Regions from separate parts of the Pantoea sp. CCBC3-3-1 genome, predicted to be linked through region 3. Evidence: predicted binding sites of a transcription regulator. Region 3 holds the regulator's gene; each other region holds the start of a gene.
What was found. The regulator PhoB, encoded in region 3, activates phosphate uptake and scavenging genes when phosphate is short. The targets are predictions, from matches to a motif close to CTGTCATAAAACTGNCNNAT.
Positions count from the first base shown of each region.

Region 1: a site for PhoB is predicted at 2,099-2,118, ahead of ugpB (sn-glycerol-3-phosphate ABC transporter substrate-binding protein UgpB). Genes of this name have one in related genera too.
Region 2: a site for PhoB is predicted at 3,010-3,029, ahead of pstS (phosphate ABC transporter substrate-binding protein PstS). Genes of this name have one in related genera too.

Region 1 is NZ_CP034363.1:4,623,476-4,628,125, reverse strand. It holds gene EHV07_RS21720 (high-affinity branched-chain amino acid ABC transporter permease LivM) at 1-539, shown strand, start outside; gene livG (high-affinity branched-chain amino acid ABC transporter ATP-binding protein LivG) at 536-1,300, shown strand; gene livF (high-affinity branched-chain amino acid ABC transporter ATP-binding protein LivF) at 1,302-2,012, shown strand; gene ugpB (sn-glycerol-3-phosphate ABC transporter substrate-binding protein UgpB) at 2,213-3,529, shown strand; gene ugpA (sn-glycerol-3-phosphate ABC transporter permease UgpA) at 3,768-4,650, shown strand, end outside.
Region 2 is NZ_CP034363.1:4,982,335-4,986,984, reverse strand. It holds gene pstA (phosphate ABC transporter permease PstA) at 1-837, opposite strand, end outside; gene pstC (phosphate ABC transporter permease PstC) at 834-1,796, opposite strand; gene pstS (phosphate ABC transporter substrate-binding protein PstS) at 1,856-2,905, opposite strand; gene EHV07_RS23365 (hypothetical protein) at 3,254-3,682, shown strand; gene EHV07_RS23360 (hypothetical protein) at 3,691-4,236, shown strand; gene glmS (glutamine--fructose-6-phosphate transaminase (isomerizing)) at 4,279-4,650, opposite strand, start outside.
Region 3 is NZ_CP034363.1:1,113,925-1,118,574, reverse strand. It holds gene EHV07_RS05130 (PstS family phosphate ABC transporter substrate-binding protein) at 1-42, opposite strand, end outside; gene phoR (phosphate regulon sensor histidine kinase PhoR) at 61-1,374, opposite strand; gene phoB (phosphate response regulator transcription factor PhoB) at 1,395-2,084, opposite strand; gene sbcD (exonuclease subunit SbcD) at 2,285-3,505, shown strand; gene EHV07_RS05110 (AAA family ATPase) at 3,502-4,650, shown strand, end outside.

The DNA.
Region 1 (4,650 bases), 1.5 Mb from region 3:
CCTTCAGCCACTTCTTTGGTCTGAAATACGATCCCAGCGATCGTATTATCTTCCTCTACATGGTGGCGCTGCTGCTGGTGGTGATTACGCTGTTTGTGATTAATCGTTTGCTGCGTATGCCGCTGGGCCGTGCGTGGGAAGCGCTTCGTGAAGATGAAATCGCCTGCCGTTCGCTCGGCCTCAGCCCAAGACGTATTAAGCTGACGGCTTTCACCATTAGCGCCGCCTTTGCGGGCTTTGCCGGTAGCCTGTTTGCCGCACGCCAGGGGTTTGTCAGTCCGGAATCCTTTACCTTTGCGGAGTCTGCCTTTGTGCTGGCAATCGTGGTGCTGGGCGGCATGGGATCGCAGTTTGCGGTCATCCTCGCCGCCGTATTGTTGGTTGTTTCACGCGAGCTGATGCGTGACCTGAATGAGTACAGCATGCTGGTGCTGGGAGGATTGATGGTGCTGATGATGATCTGGCGGCCTCAGGGACTGCTGCCGATGAAGCGTCCGCATTTGAAGTTGAAAAGCGTGCCAAAAGGAGAGCAGTCATGACGCCTTTACTCGCCGTAAACGGCCTGATGATGCGCTTTGGCGGGCTGCTTGCCGTAAACAACGTGGCGCTCGAACTGCATGAGCAGGAGATCGTTTCACTGATTGGTCCTAACGGTGCCGGAAAAACCACGGTGTTTAACTGCCTGACCGGCTTTTACCGTCCGACCGGCGGCAGCATCCAGCTGCGGGATCGGCAGCTTGCCGGTTTGCCAGGTCAGAAGATTGCGCGAATGGGCATTGTGCGGACCTTCCAGCACGTTCGTCTGTTCCGTGAGATGACGGTGATTGAAAACCTGCTGGTGGCGCAGCATCAGCATCTGAAAAGCGGCGTGTTTGCCGGTCTGTTAAAGACGCCGGGCTTCCGTAAAGCGGAAAGCGAAGCGCTGGACCGGGCCGCGGGCTGGCTGGAGCGCGTTGGCCTGCTTGAAATGGCCAACCGGCAGGCGGGCAACCTGGCCTACGGTCAGCAGCGGCGGCTTGAAATTGCCCGCTGTATGGTGACAAGGCCAGAAATCCTGATGCTCGATGAACCTGCCGCCGGGCTTAACCCAAAAGAAACGCAGGAGCTTGACGAGCTGATCGCCGAGCTACGAGGCCAGCACAAGGTCTCGGTACTGCTGATTGAGCATGATATGAAACTGGTAATGGGTATTTCTGACCGTATTTACGTGGTTAACCAGGGCACGCCGCTGGCCAGCGGGACGCCGGAAGAGATCCGTAATAACCCGGACGTGATCCGCGCTTATTTAGGAGAAGCCTAAGATGAACCCGATGCTTTCTCTGCAAAACGTCAGCGCGCATTACGGCAAGATTCAGGCGCTACACAACGTTAGCCTGCACATCAATCAGGGCGAGATTGTGACGCTGATTGGCGCGAACGGTGCCGGTAAAACCACTATTTTGGGCACGCTGTGTGGTGAACCCCGCGCCACTCAGGGAACCATTTCGTTTGATGGCAAAATCATTACCGACTGGCAAACCGCGCGCATTATGCGTGAAGCCATCGCCATTGTGCCGGAAGGGCGACGCGTATTCTCGCGCATGACGGTGGATGAGAATCTGGCAATGGGCGGCTTTTTTGCCGATCGCCAGCAGTTTCAAACGCGCATCAAGCGGGTGTACGCGCTTTTCCCGCGTCTCTATGAGCGCCGTGTTCAGCGTGCCGGGACAATGTCTGGCGGGGAACAACAGATGCTGGCGATAGGCCGTGCGCTGATGAGCCAGCCGCGCCTGTTGCTGCTGGATGAACCTTCGCTCGGCCTCGCGCCAATTATCATTCAGCAGATCTTTGACACAATCGAACAGCTGCGTCAGGAAGGGATGACCATATTCCTCGTGGAGCAGAACGCGAACCAGGCACTGAAACTGGCCGATCGTGGCTACGTGTTGGAAAACGGTCACGTGGTGTTAGAGGATACCGGCGAAGCGCTGTTGGCGAACGAAGCGGTACGAAGCGCCTATCTGGGAGGATAAGTTTTCGTGTCCGGGGCCGGTTTGTCATGGCCCCGGACAGCTTGCCAGCCAGTAAAAATTCATCATAAAACCCGCTTGTCACCCGCCTGTCATCATACCGTCTTCTAACCGTTATATTTCCGTCATTTTTACATGTCATGTTTCTTGCCGGACAACCTTGCGCGTTTTTACGCGAATTACACCAGGCACAGGAAACCGATATGTCATCGTTCTCACTTCGTCACACCGCAGTCGTACTGGGACTGGCTTTCAGCGGCCATGCGCTGGCGGCGACCGATATTCCGTTCTGGCACTCCATGGAGGGCGAGCTGGGCGTTGAGGTGAATTCTCTGGCCCAGCGCTTTAACGAATCGCATCCGGATTACAAAATCGTACCGACCTATAAAGGTAACTACGAGCAGAGCCTGGCGGCGGGGATTGCAGCCGTGCGTTCCGGCAAAGCGCCAGCCATTCTTCAGGTTTATGAAGTGGGAACGGCAACCATGATGGCTTCAAAAGCGATTGTGCCGGTGTATGACGTGTTTAAAACGGCGGGCATAGCTTTTGATGAAAAACAATTTGTTCCCACGGTTTCCGGCTACTACAGCGACTCCAAAACCGGCCACCTGATCTCTCAGCCTTTCAACAGCTCCACGCCGGTGCTTTATTACAACAAAGACGCCTTTAAAAAAGCCGGTCTGAACCCGGAGGAGCCGCCAAAAACCTGGCAGCAGCTGGAAAAAGACGCGGCGGCGCTGCGTAAAGCGGGCATGAAATGTGGCTATGCCAGCGGCTGGCAGGGCTGGATCCAGATTGAAAACTTCAGCGCCTGGCACGCTCTGCCCGTCGCGACCAAAAACAATGGCTTTGACGGCACCGATGCGGCGCTGGAATTCAATAAACCCACTCAGGTTGCGCACATTCAGATGCTGCAACAGATGAACCAGAAAGGCGATTTCACCTACTTTGGCCGCAAAGATGAATCTACAGCCAAGTTCTACAACGGGGACTGTGGTATCACGACCGCTTCTTCTGGCTCGCTGGCCGATATTCGTCACTATGCCAAATTTAACTATGGCGTAGGCATGATGCCTTATGACGCCAGCGTGCCGAACGCGCCGCAAAACGCCATGATCGGTGGCGCAAGCCTGTGGGTAATGAAGGGCAAAGATGCGGCGATTCATAAAGGCGTGGCGGAGTTTATGCAGTTCCTCGCCCAACCTGAAATTGCCGCCGAGTGGCACCAAAAAACGGGCTATCTGCCGATTACTACCGCCGCTTATGAGCTGACCCGCCAGCAGGGCTTTTACGATAAAAATCCGGGGGCTGATACGGCAACCCGCCAGATGCTAAACAAACCGCCGTTGCCGTTCACCAAAGGCATGCGGCTGGGCAATATGCCGCAGATCCGCACCATCATCGATGAAGAGCTGGAAGGCGTCTGGACCGGTAAAAAAACGCCGCAGGCGGCGCTGGACAGTGCCGTAACGCGAGGCAATGTATTGCTGCGTCGCTTTGAGCAGACGGCGAAGCAGTAAATGAGGAGATTGTTGACAACGTGCAGGCTCAGGGAGCCTGCACGCTCCGCAAAAATGCAAAAAGCGCCGTCCAGGGCAGCTCAGCATGGGCCGACCATGGCCCGTACTGCTTTGTGCCGGGCGTATGCTCCCTTCGCTTCGGTTTTGTCAGCAGTCTGAAAGAGAGCCGTCAGGCGGGGCCGTTGTTACTGTCCCGCTTTTCACCCCCTCAAACTTTTTGCAGGTTCAAAGCGATTTTATGTCTTCTTCACGTCCCGTTTTCCGCTCGCGTTGGCTGCCTTATGTACTGCTACTGCCGCAATTGCTGATTACCGCGGTCTTTTTCCTCTGGCCAGCAGGCGAAGCCTTGTGGTACTCGGTGCAGAGCGTCGATCCCTTCGGCCTCTCCAGCACCTTTGTCGGGCTGGAAAACTTCAGGCGGCTGGTGGGTGATGAGTATTATCTTGATTCCTTCTGGACCACGCTAATTTTTAGCGGGCTGGTCACGGTAATCGGCCTGGTGGTCTCGCTTTTTTTTGCCGCGCTGGTCGATTATGTGCTGCGGCTGAAGCGCTTTTACCAAACGCTGTTTTTACTGCCTTATGCCGTAGCACCCGCGGTGGCTGCCGTACTGTGGATGTTTTTGTTTAGTCCCGGCCTGGGTTTGATTACCCATTTCCTTGGCTGGATCGGCTACAGCTGGAACCATGCGCAAAACAGCGGCCAGGCGATGGTGCTGGTAGTCATCGCGTCCATTTGGCAACAGATGAGCTATAACTTTTTGTTTTTCTTCGCCGCACTGCAATCGATTCCTAAATCGCTGACCGAAGCCGCCGCAATCGACGGCGCAGGTCCGGTGCGACGTTTTTTCCAGCTGTCGCTGCCGCTGATTACCCCCGTCGGCTTCTTCCTTATGGTTGTTAACCTGGTATATGCCTTCTTCGATACCTTCCCGGTTATCGATGCGGCAACGGGCGGCGGGCCGGTGCAATCCACCACCACGCTAATTTATAAAATTTACCGTGAAGGCTTTGCCGGTCTGGATCTCTCGTCTTCCTCGGCACAGTCAGTGGTGCTGATGGTGCTGGTCATTATCCTGACGGTGATTCAGTTTCGCTACGTCGAAAAAAGGGTGCGCTACC
Region 2 (4,650 bases), 1.1 Mb from region 3:
CACGCAGAGAGTAATCAGCAGCACGCCAGCCCAGGCCAGACTTTGCCATTCGGCAAACGGGCTCATGGCGAATTTAAAAATGGTTACCGGCAGGTTGGCCAGTGGCTGCATCAGGTCGGTGCTCCAGAACTGGTTGGACAGCGAGGTAAACAGCAGGGGAGCCGTCTCGCCGGCAATGCGCGCAACGGCCAGCAGAACACCGGTAAGAATGCCGGATACCGACGCTTTCAGCGTGATGGCCGAGATCATTTTCCATTTTGGCGTTCCCAGCGCGTAAGCCGCTTCACGCAGGCTGTCCGGCACCAGTTTCAACATGTTTTCCGTGGTGCGAATAATGATGGGGATTTGCAGCAGCGCCAGCGCGAGCACGCCAGCCAGACCGGAGAAATGCTGCATCCGCGCGACGACCAGCGTATAGACAAACAGGCCAACCACGATGGACGGTGCCGACAGTAGAATGTCGTTGATAAAGCGGATCACTTCAGCCAGCCAGCCTTTACGGCCATATTCCGCCAGATAAATGCCCGCCATAATGCCCAGCGGTGTGCCGATCACGGTAGCCCACAGGATCAGCAGGCCGCTACCCATAATGGCATTCGCCAGACCGCCGCCAGCCGTATTGGGTGGAGGCGTATTTTCGGTGAACAGCGACAGCGTCATGCCGTCGAAACCGCGAGTCACGGTGGCCCACAGGATCCAGACCAGCCAGAACAGGCCAAAAGCCATCGTCAGCAGAGAAAGCGTTAGCGCAATGCGGTTTTTCATCCGCCGCCACGCCTGCATTTTACGGCGTGATGCGTCCAGTTCGGCGCGCGATTGCAAAGCCATCATCGTCATGAGCGTGCTCCTTCACTTTTTGCCAGGCGCAGGATCATAAATTTCGAGCAGGCCAGCACGATAAAGGTAATCACAAACAGGATCAGCCCCAGCTCCATCAGTGCGGCGGTATGCACGCCCGATTCCGCTTCAGCAAATTCATTCGCCAGCGCCGAGGTGATGCTGTTACCCGGCATAAACAGCGAGGCGCTGTCGAGCTGGTAGGTATTGCCGATAATAAACGTCACCGCCATGGTTTCACCCAGCGCGCGGCCCAGTCCCAGCATCACGCCGCCGATCACGCCATTTTTGGTGAACGGCAGAACGATGCGCCAAATCACCTCCCATGTGGTGCAGCCAATGCCATAAGCCGACTCTTTCATCATCACCGGCGTCTGTTCAAAGACGTCACGCATGACAGAGGCGATATAGGGAATGATCATAATGGCCAGGATAATCCCGGCGGCAAGAATACCAATACCGAAAGCCGGGCCGGAAAAGAGCATGCCGACGATGGGAATATTCGCCATCAGCTCGCCGAGCGGCGTCTGGAAATAAGTGGCAAACAGCGGGGCAAAAATAAACAGACCCCACATGCCGTAAACGATGCTGGGGATCGCTGCCAGCAGCTCAATCGCCATGCCTAAGGGGCGACGCAGCCAGTTTGGCGCCAGTTCCGTCAGAAACAGCGCGATGCCAAAGCTAACCGGAACGGCGATAATCAGCGCAATAACCGAGGTGACAACAGTGCCGTAGATGGGCACCAGCGCACCAAACTGTTCGTTGGGCGCATCCCAGGTTTTGGTCCATAAAAAAGAAAAGCCGAACTTTTGTATGCTGGGCCAGGATGAGATAACGAGTGAGACAATAATGCCGCCAAGCAGCAACAGGACAATCAGCGCAGCCAGTTTTACCAGCGCGCCGAAAAGGATGTCGCCCTGCTTGCCGGGGGGATTAAATGTCGGCCTGGTCGTAGCCATAGAATTCTCGATAGTAGAGGTTCAGGGCGGCGCAGCGTCCGCCCGTAACTTTTAGCCGTTTAATCAGCCTGGTACAGCGCTTTACCTGAGCTGTCTTTCACATTGGTTTTCCAGGCTGCACGAACCTGTTCAACAACGGAATCTGGCAGAGAAGCATAATCAAGGCTGTTGGTGGTCGCAGTGCCGTTTTTATAAGCCCAGTCGAAGAACTTCAGCACGGCAGTCCCTTTCTCAGCGTTCGCCTGCTCTTTTTGCAACAGGATGAACGTGGTTGAGGTGATCGGCCATGCATTCTCACCTTTTTGATAAGTCAGATCCTGAGCAAAAGATTTGCTCCAGTCTGCACCCTTAGCCGCATCGCTGAAGCTCTGCTCGCTCGGCTCAACCGCTTTGCCATCGGCATCCAGCAGTTTGGTGTAAGCCAGGCTGTTCTGTTTGGCATAAGCGTATTCAACATAGCCGATAGAGCCAGGCAGACGCTGAACAAAAGCGGCCACGCCATCGTTACCTTTCCCGCCAAGGCCGACCGGCCAGTTAACGGTGTTGCCTTTACCAATTTTACTGTTCCAGTCGCTGTTCACTTTTGCCAGATAGCTGGTAAACACGAATGACGTACCGGAACCATCAGCACGGCGTACCACGTTAATATTGCTGTCCGGCAGTTTTACGTCGGGGTTCAGTTTAGTGATGGCCGGGTCGTTCCATTTTTTAACGGTACCCAGATAGATGTCGCCAACGGTTTTACCATCCAGCGTCAGCTGACCGGATTTTACGCCTGGGATATTCACCGCCAGCACGACGCCGCCAATCACGGTTGGGAACTGGAACAGACCATTTTTTTGCAGATCTTCTTCTTTCATTGGCGCGTCCGAAGCACCGAAGTCGACCGTTTTTGCAATAATCTGTTTTACGCCGCCCGAAGAACCGATGCCCTGATAGTTAACCTGAGCGCCCGTTGCCTTATTGTATTCCGCCGCCCATTTGTTATAGACCGGTGCCGGGAAAGTCCCACCTGCGCCAGTAAGATTGTCGGCGGCAAAAGCAGAAACAGCGCTCAATGAAAGGGTTAAAGCGATACATTGAGCCAGCGTTTTTTGCATCAGTGTCATGTTCCCTCCAGGGGAGTAAAGTCAGGCTACATGCCGTTTTATCAGTAATAATGATTGCTGCTGGAGGCAAAATAGGACAGTTTGATGACAGTGAAATGTAGAAAATATGACAGTTTTGTGACAACTAACTCATCTTTCCTCCTTACAGGAGTAGTCTTTTTTTCGAAAGAAAAAAAAGGATTCAAATATTAAAAATTTGAGTTAATCCAGCAACATTAATCATTTTTTGTTGCCCGCTTTCGTTCAGGAGTGTAAAACCCTCTTCAGGTAATAGATTTTACCAGACCTTGATCGCTGTCTGTGAAACCACGATCAAGTACAACAATGGATGTTGTAAGAGGGATACTTATGACTATTAAAAATTTTTATTTTTCACAGTTGGCTGACATGCGTATAGAAGGCGTAGGCATACATGCAAGCTTCTCAATTTCTCTGGTTGTAAAAGATGAAAACACAACTGACGGAAAAAAAATATATATCTCTGCAGCAGGTAAAACTGCTGCAGTTAAAGCTGCTGGTTCGGGAGTAGCTTTGTTTTGGTGTAAAATAAGAAATAACATAGATAACCATGAAGCTATTTTACAAAAAAAATTTAATGAAAGATTTGCAGTAGGAATCGATGAGATTCTCATTGGCAGTACAGAATTTTTTATTAAAAAAAACGATAAATCTGCCTCAATCATCGTTGAAGGCGGATACGTAATCTCAGGTTACACAGGCCAGATTGTGCCTTTTCCTAAAAGTCTCAAAAGAGTCATAAATCTTACTCCTTTTTAGGTAAAATAATGAAAAAATTAATTTTTATGATGTTATTTTCATTCTGGTCAGGTTACTCCCTGGCGACAGGTGCTTACGCTGACAAAGCAACGCAGGAAGTTTCAGAGCTTGTCTCAGGATATTTGAAAGCCGACGATCACAACAAACTTGTAATAATTGAAAAGATTGAATCCATTGTAAAAAATAATCCCGACAACGGTAATGTGAAAAATATGTATGCGAATATTCTGGTAGCCGACGGGCAGTATCTTAAAGGGCTCAAAGAAATTGAAAGTATAAATATTAAAAATAAGAGACCCGTATCATCCCTGACTGAATGCATGCTAAAAGAAAAACTCTCCATGCCATACAATCAATGTTACAAAGAAGTAGTCAAGTTATCTGAAAAAGAAAAAACAAAAGATATTAATTATCTTGCAGCTTTATATTTAGGCAGCGACAAAAGATTTCCAGCAGAAAAAGAACGTTTACTTCAGCAAGGGAAAATAACCACTGAGGAAGTGGAACATTTCAATTTGGACAGAAATAAATATATAAATGAAATTTTCCCATAATATTTTGCTGTGCCATACAGGCACAGCAAAATTCAGAACCCGTTACTCGACCGTGACAGACTTCGCCAGGTTACGCGGCTGATCCACATCGGTGCCTTTAATCAGCGCCACGTGATACGAGAGCAGCTGAAGCGGGACGGTGTAGAAGATCGGGGCAATGATCTCTTCCACATGCGGCAGCGAGACGATCTGCATACCCTCGGAGCTGGTGAAACCCGCGTCCCGATCGGCAAAGACATACAGCAGGCCGCCACGAGCACGCACTTCTTCGATATTCGACTTCAGCTTTTCCAGCAGTTCGTTGTTAGGTGCCACAACGATAACCGGCATATCCGCATCAATCAGCGCCAGCGGGCCGTGCTTCAGTTCGCCCGCCGCGTAAGCTTCTGCATGAATATACGAAATCTCTTTCAG
Region 3 (4,650 bases):
CAGGTTGAACAGCATGATTACGGCAAAAAACAGCTTTTTCATTGATGGCTATCCGATCGTTCAGTGAACCGCATTCTGGGACAATTCATTGTTTACAATCAACCTTAACGGCAGGGAGAAGCTGAAACAGGTCTCTTTGCCGGGCTGGCTGGTAATCTCGAGCCGGGTATTGTGATGGCTGAGCGCATGCTTGACGATAGCCAACCCCAGCCCACTGCCGCCAGTCTGGCGCGAACGGGCTTTGTCGACGCGATAAAAGCGCTCGGTGAGGCGGGGAATATGTTCGGCGGCAATACCCGGGCCATTATCTTTCACCTTAAATTGCGCACCATGCGGCGTCCTGCGCCAGCTAATATCAATGCGCGTGCCGGCAGGCGTATGGTTTACCGAGTTATAGACCAGATTGGAAATCGCGCTGCGTAACTGCTCATCGTTACCGAATACGCGCAGATCGGGATCGGCGGTGAAATGAATTTCATGCCTGCCCTGACTGAGCGTTTCCGCCTCGCGTTGCAGCAGCCTCAGCATCATCGGCACATCAACTTTTTCCTGCAAATCCAGCGCGGGCGCGGCCTCAATCCTGGAGAGCGTTAACAGCTGCTGCACCAGACCATCCATTCGCCGGGTTTGCTGCTGCATCGTATGTAGGGCTTTATCCCGCTGGCTTCCTTCCAGCACCGAGTCGCTCATCATTTCCAGATAGCCTTGCAGTACGGTCAACGGCGTACGCAGTTCGTGGCTGACGTTAGCAAAGAAGTTTCGTCGCGCGCCTTCCAGCTGATGCATTTGCGTCACATCGCGCGCGACCATCAGCCACTGACCTTCGCTGTAGGGCATTACCCGGAACTCCAGATGACGATGATTATTCAGCACCAGCGTTAACGAACGGGTGAAATCCTGCTCGCGCAGATAACGAGTAAATTCAGGATAACGTAATAAATTGAGGATATTCTGGCCGTTATCTTCTGGCCAGCGCAGGCCCAGAAGCTGTTGAGCCAGGCCGTTACACCAGAAAATCGTGCCTTCTTCGGTAGTGAGCACCACCGCATCCGGCAGCGACTCAGCACCGCTGCGAAAACGCTTAATCAGATGCCCCAACTCACGGCGGCGACGACGGTTACGCGCCTGCATCTGATAAAGGCCATAAAACAGCGGTTCCCAGCTGCCGCGACCGGACGGTGGCGTCATGCTACGATCCACCCACAGCCAGTGGGAAAGCCGCAGTAGATTAGCGAAGTGCCAGCACAGCACCGCCAGCACTGAAATCAGCAGCAGCCAGGGTAAGTAGCCCACCAACAGGCCAATGATAAGAGCAGGAAGGCTGGCCAACGCCAGCTCCAGCAGTAATCTCTTCCAGGAGAGGCGTTCCAGCACGGTAAAGGCTCCGGTTACGATCAGAAACGTGCAGAAAAACGATAACCTGTTCCGCGAACCGTCTGCACCATGCGATCGTGCCCGGTCAGCTCAAGGGCTTTGCGCAAGCGGCGAATATGTACGTCGACGGTGCGATCCTCGACGTAAACGTTAGTGCCCCAGACATGATTAAGCAACTGCTCACGGCTGTAAACCCGTTCGGGATGAGTCATAAAGAAATGCAGCAGTTTGTATTCTGTCGGCCCCATTTCCAACGGCTGCGTTTCAGACATGACGCGGTGTGAAGAGGGATCGAGGCTCAGCCCCTGGATTTCAATGACCTCTTCCACCGCCATCGGTGAAATCCGGCGCATCACGGCTTTGATCCGGGCCACCAGCTCTTTAGGGGAGAAAGGCTTGGTAATATAGTCGTCGGCCCCCACTTCCAGACCGCGAACGCGATCCTCTTCCTCGCCGCGTGCCGTTAGCATCATCACCGGGATATCGCGGGTCATCGCTTCACGTTTAAGATGTTTGATAAACTGGATGCCGGATCCGCCCGGCAACATCCAGTCCAGCAGGATCAAATCGGGCCAGGGTTCGATCAGCAAATTAACGGCGCTGTCATAATCTTCCGCTTCGATCGGCTGGTAGTCATTTTGCTCCAGAACAAAACATAACATCTCACGGATTGGGGCTTCATCTTCGACCACCAGAATGCGCTTAGCCATTATTGCTCCTGCGTTTGTGACGGAATGTCACTGGATATGCGGCGACATTATGCGTCAGTTTTATGACATTTTTATGAAAAAAGCATCGGCTTCCGCCCCGTTTTATAACACTTTATCAACAGTGAAATGCCTTTGCGCTGGGGTTTTGCCCCTGACTGTTTATAATCGCCGTCTTGTCCTGGCGCATTCACAGGGAACTCATGCGAATCATTCATACCGCCGACTGGCATCTGGGCCAGTTCTTCTATACCAAAAGCCGCGCAGCCGAACATCAGGCTTTTCTGGACTGGCTGCTGGCGCAGGCAGAACAGCATCAGGTCGATGCCATTATCGTGGCCGGCGATATTTTTGATACGGGTTCGCCTCCAAGCTATGCGCGCGAGCTGTATAACCGTTTTATCGTCAGGCTCAGTCAAACCGGCTGCCAGCTGGTGATGCTGGCCGGTAATCACGACTCGGTGGCCACGCTTAACGAATCCCGCGAGCTGTTGGCCTGCCTGAACACCCGGGTTATTGCGTCCGCCAGCGACAACCTTAATGAACAGGTTTTGCTGCTAAATCGCCGCGACGGCCAGCCCGGCGCCCTGCTTTGCGCCATCCCTTTTTTGCGTCCTCGCGATATCACCCGTAGCCAGGCAGGCCAGTCAGGACGTGAAAAACAGCAAACGCTGGCCGAAGCGATTACTCATCACTATCAGCGCTGCTGGCACGAAGCCGTGGCGCGGCGCGAGCAGCTGGATTTAACGCTGCCAATCATCGCAACCGGTCATCTGACCACCGTTGGCGTCACCAAAAGCGATGCGGTGCGCGATATCTATATCGGTACGCTGGATGCCTTTCCGGCGCAGGCGTTTCCCGCAGCGGACTACATCGCGCTTGGCCATATTCACCGCGCGCAGCGCATCGCCGGAACCGAGCATATTCGCTACAGCGGCTCCCCCATTCCGCTCAGCTTTGATGAGTTGGGCAAAGAGAAAAGCGTATTTCTGGTCGACTTCCTTGACGGCAAACTGAATCAGGTTGAACCGCTGATCGTTCCCACTTTCCAGCCGATGCAAATGATTAAAGGTTCGCTGGAGGAGATCGAGCGGCAGCTGGCAGCAATACCGCCTCGTGATGATGGTAAAACCGTCTGGCTGGATATTGAGATTGTCACGCAAGGCTGGCTGCACGATTTGCAGCGACGAATTGAAGAGCTGACGCAGGAATTGCCGGTAGAGGTCGTGCTGCTGCGCCGCAGTCGTGAACAGCGTGATCAGGTCATCGCCCGTCAGAACAACGAGACGCTGAGCGAACTCAGCGTGGAAGAGGTATTCAGCCGTCGCCTGGCGCTGGAAGAAGAAGAACCGCAGCGGATTGCCCGCGCCACGCTGCTGTTCCGACAGACGCTGGCGGAGTTGAATGATGAGGAACAGCCATGAAAATCCTGACGCTGCGGTTTAAAAACCTCAACTCGCTGAAGGGCGAATGGAAAATTGATTTTACCGCCGAGCCTTTCGCCAGTAACGGCCTGTTTGCCATCACCGGCCCAACCGGCGCGGGGAAAACCACGCTGCTGGATGCGATCTGTCTCGCGCTTTACCACGAAACGTCTCGTCTGGGAAAACTGTCACAGTCACAAAATGACCTGATGACGCGTGACACGTCGGAATGTCTGGCCGAGGTGGAGTTTGAGGTAAAAGGCGTTGCCTGGCGCGCTTTCTGGAGCCAGAACCGGGCGCGTGGCGCGGTTGAGGGTAATTTACAGGCACCGCGAGTCGAGCTGGCACGCTGCGATGACAATAAAATCGTTGCTGACAAAGTGAAAGACAAGCTGGAGATGCTGACGGCGCTGACCGGACTGGATTTTGAGCGCTTCACTAAATCGATGATGCTCTCTCAGGGGCAGTTTGCCGCTTTTCTTAACGCAGACGCCAACAGCCGCGCCGAGCTGCTGGAGGAGCTGACCGGCACGGAAATCTACGGCCGCCTGTCGGCCAACGTCTTCGAACGGTTTAAAAATAGCAGAGTTGAGCTGGACCAGCTGCGCGCGCAGGCAAGCGGGATGTCGCTGCTGGATGCAGAGCAATTACAGCTGCTTAAAACCCAGCTGGAAAAGTTAACAGAAGCGGAGCAGGCGCTTACTTCGCAACATCAGCGGCAACAGCGTTTGTTGCAGTGGCATCAGCAGCATCTGGCAGCTTGCCAGACTCGTCAGACGGCGATGGCAGAGCAGCAGCAGGCGGAAGCAGCCTGGCAACAGGATCAACCGCAGCTTCAGCGTCTGACGCTGGCCGAACCGGCAGAAAAACTGCGCCCAGGCTGGCAGCTGCGCAACCAGTATCAGCAGGATGCTGAGGCGCTAAAAGCGCAGCTTGATCGTTTAACCCTCCAGCAGCAACAGGCCAGCCAGCAGTTGGAAGGCGTGGCGCGGCAGCTAAAAGAAGCGGAAGCAACACGCCAACACCATGAGGCGTATCGCCAGCAGCAGGAAACGTTAATCAGCGACAGCGTATTACCGCTGGATAACCGCATTGCCTCACTGGCCGCACAGCATGAGCAGCTGGCTAAAGAGGTTAGCGAGTAC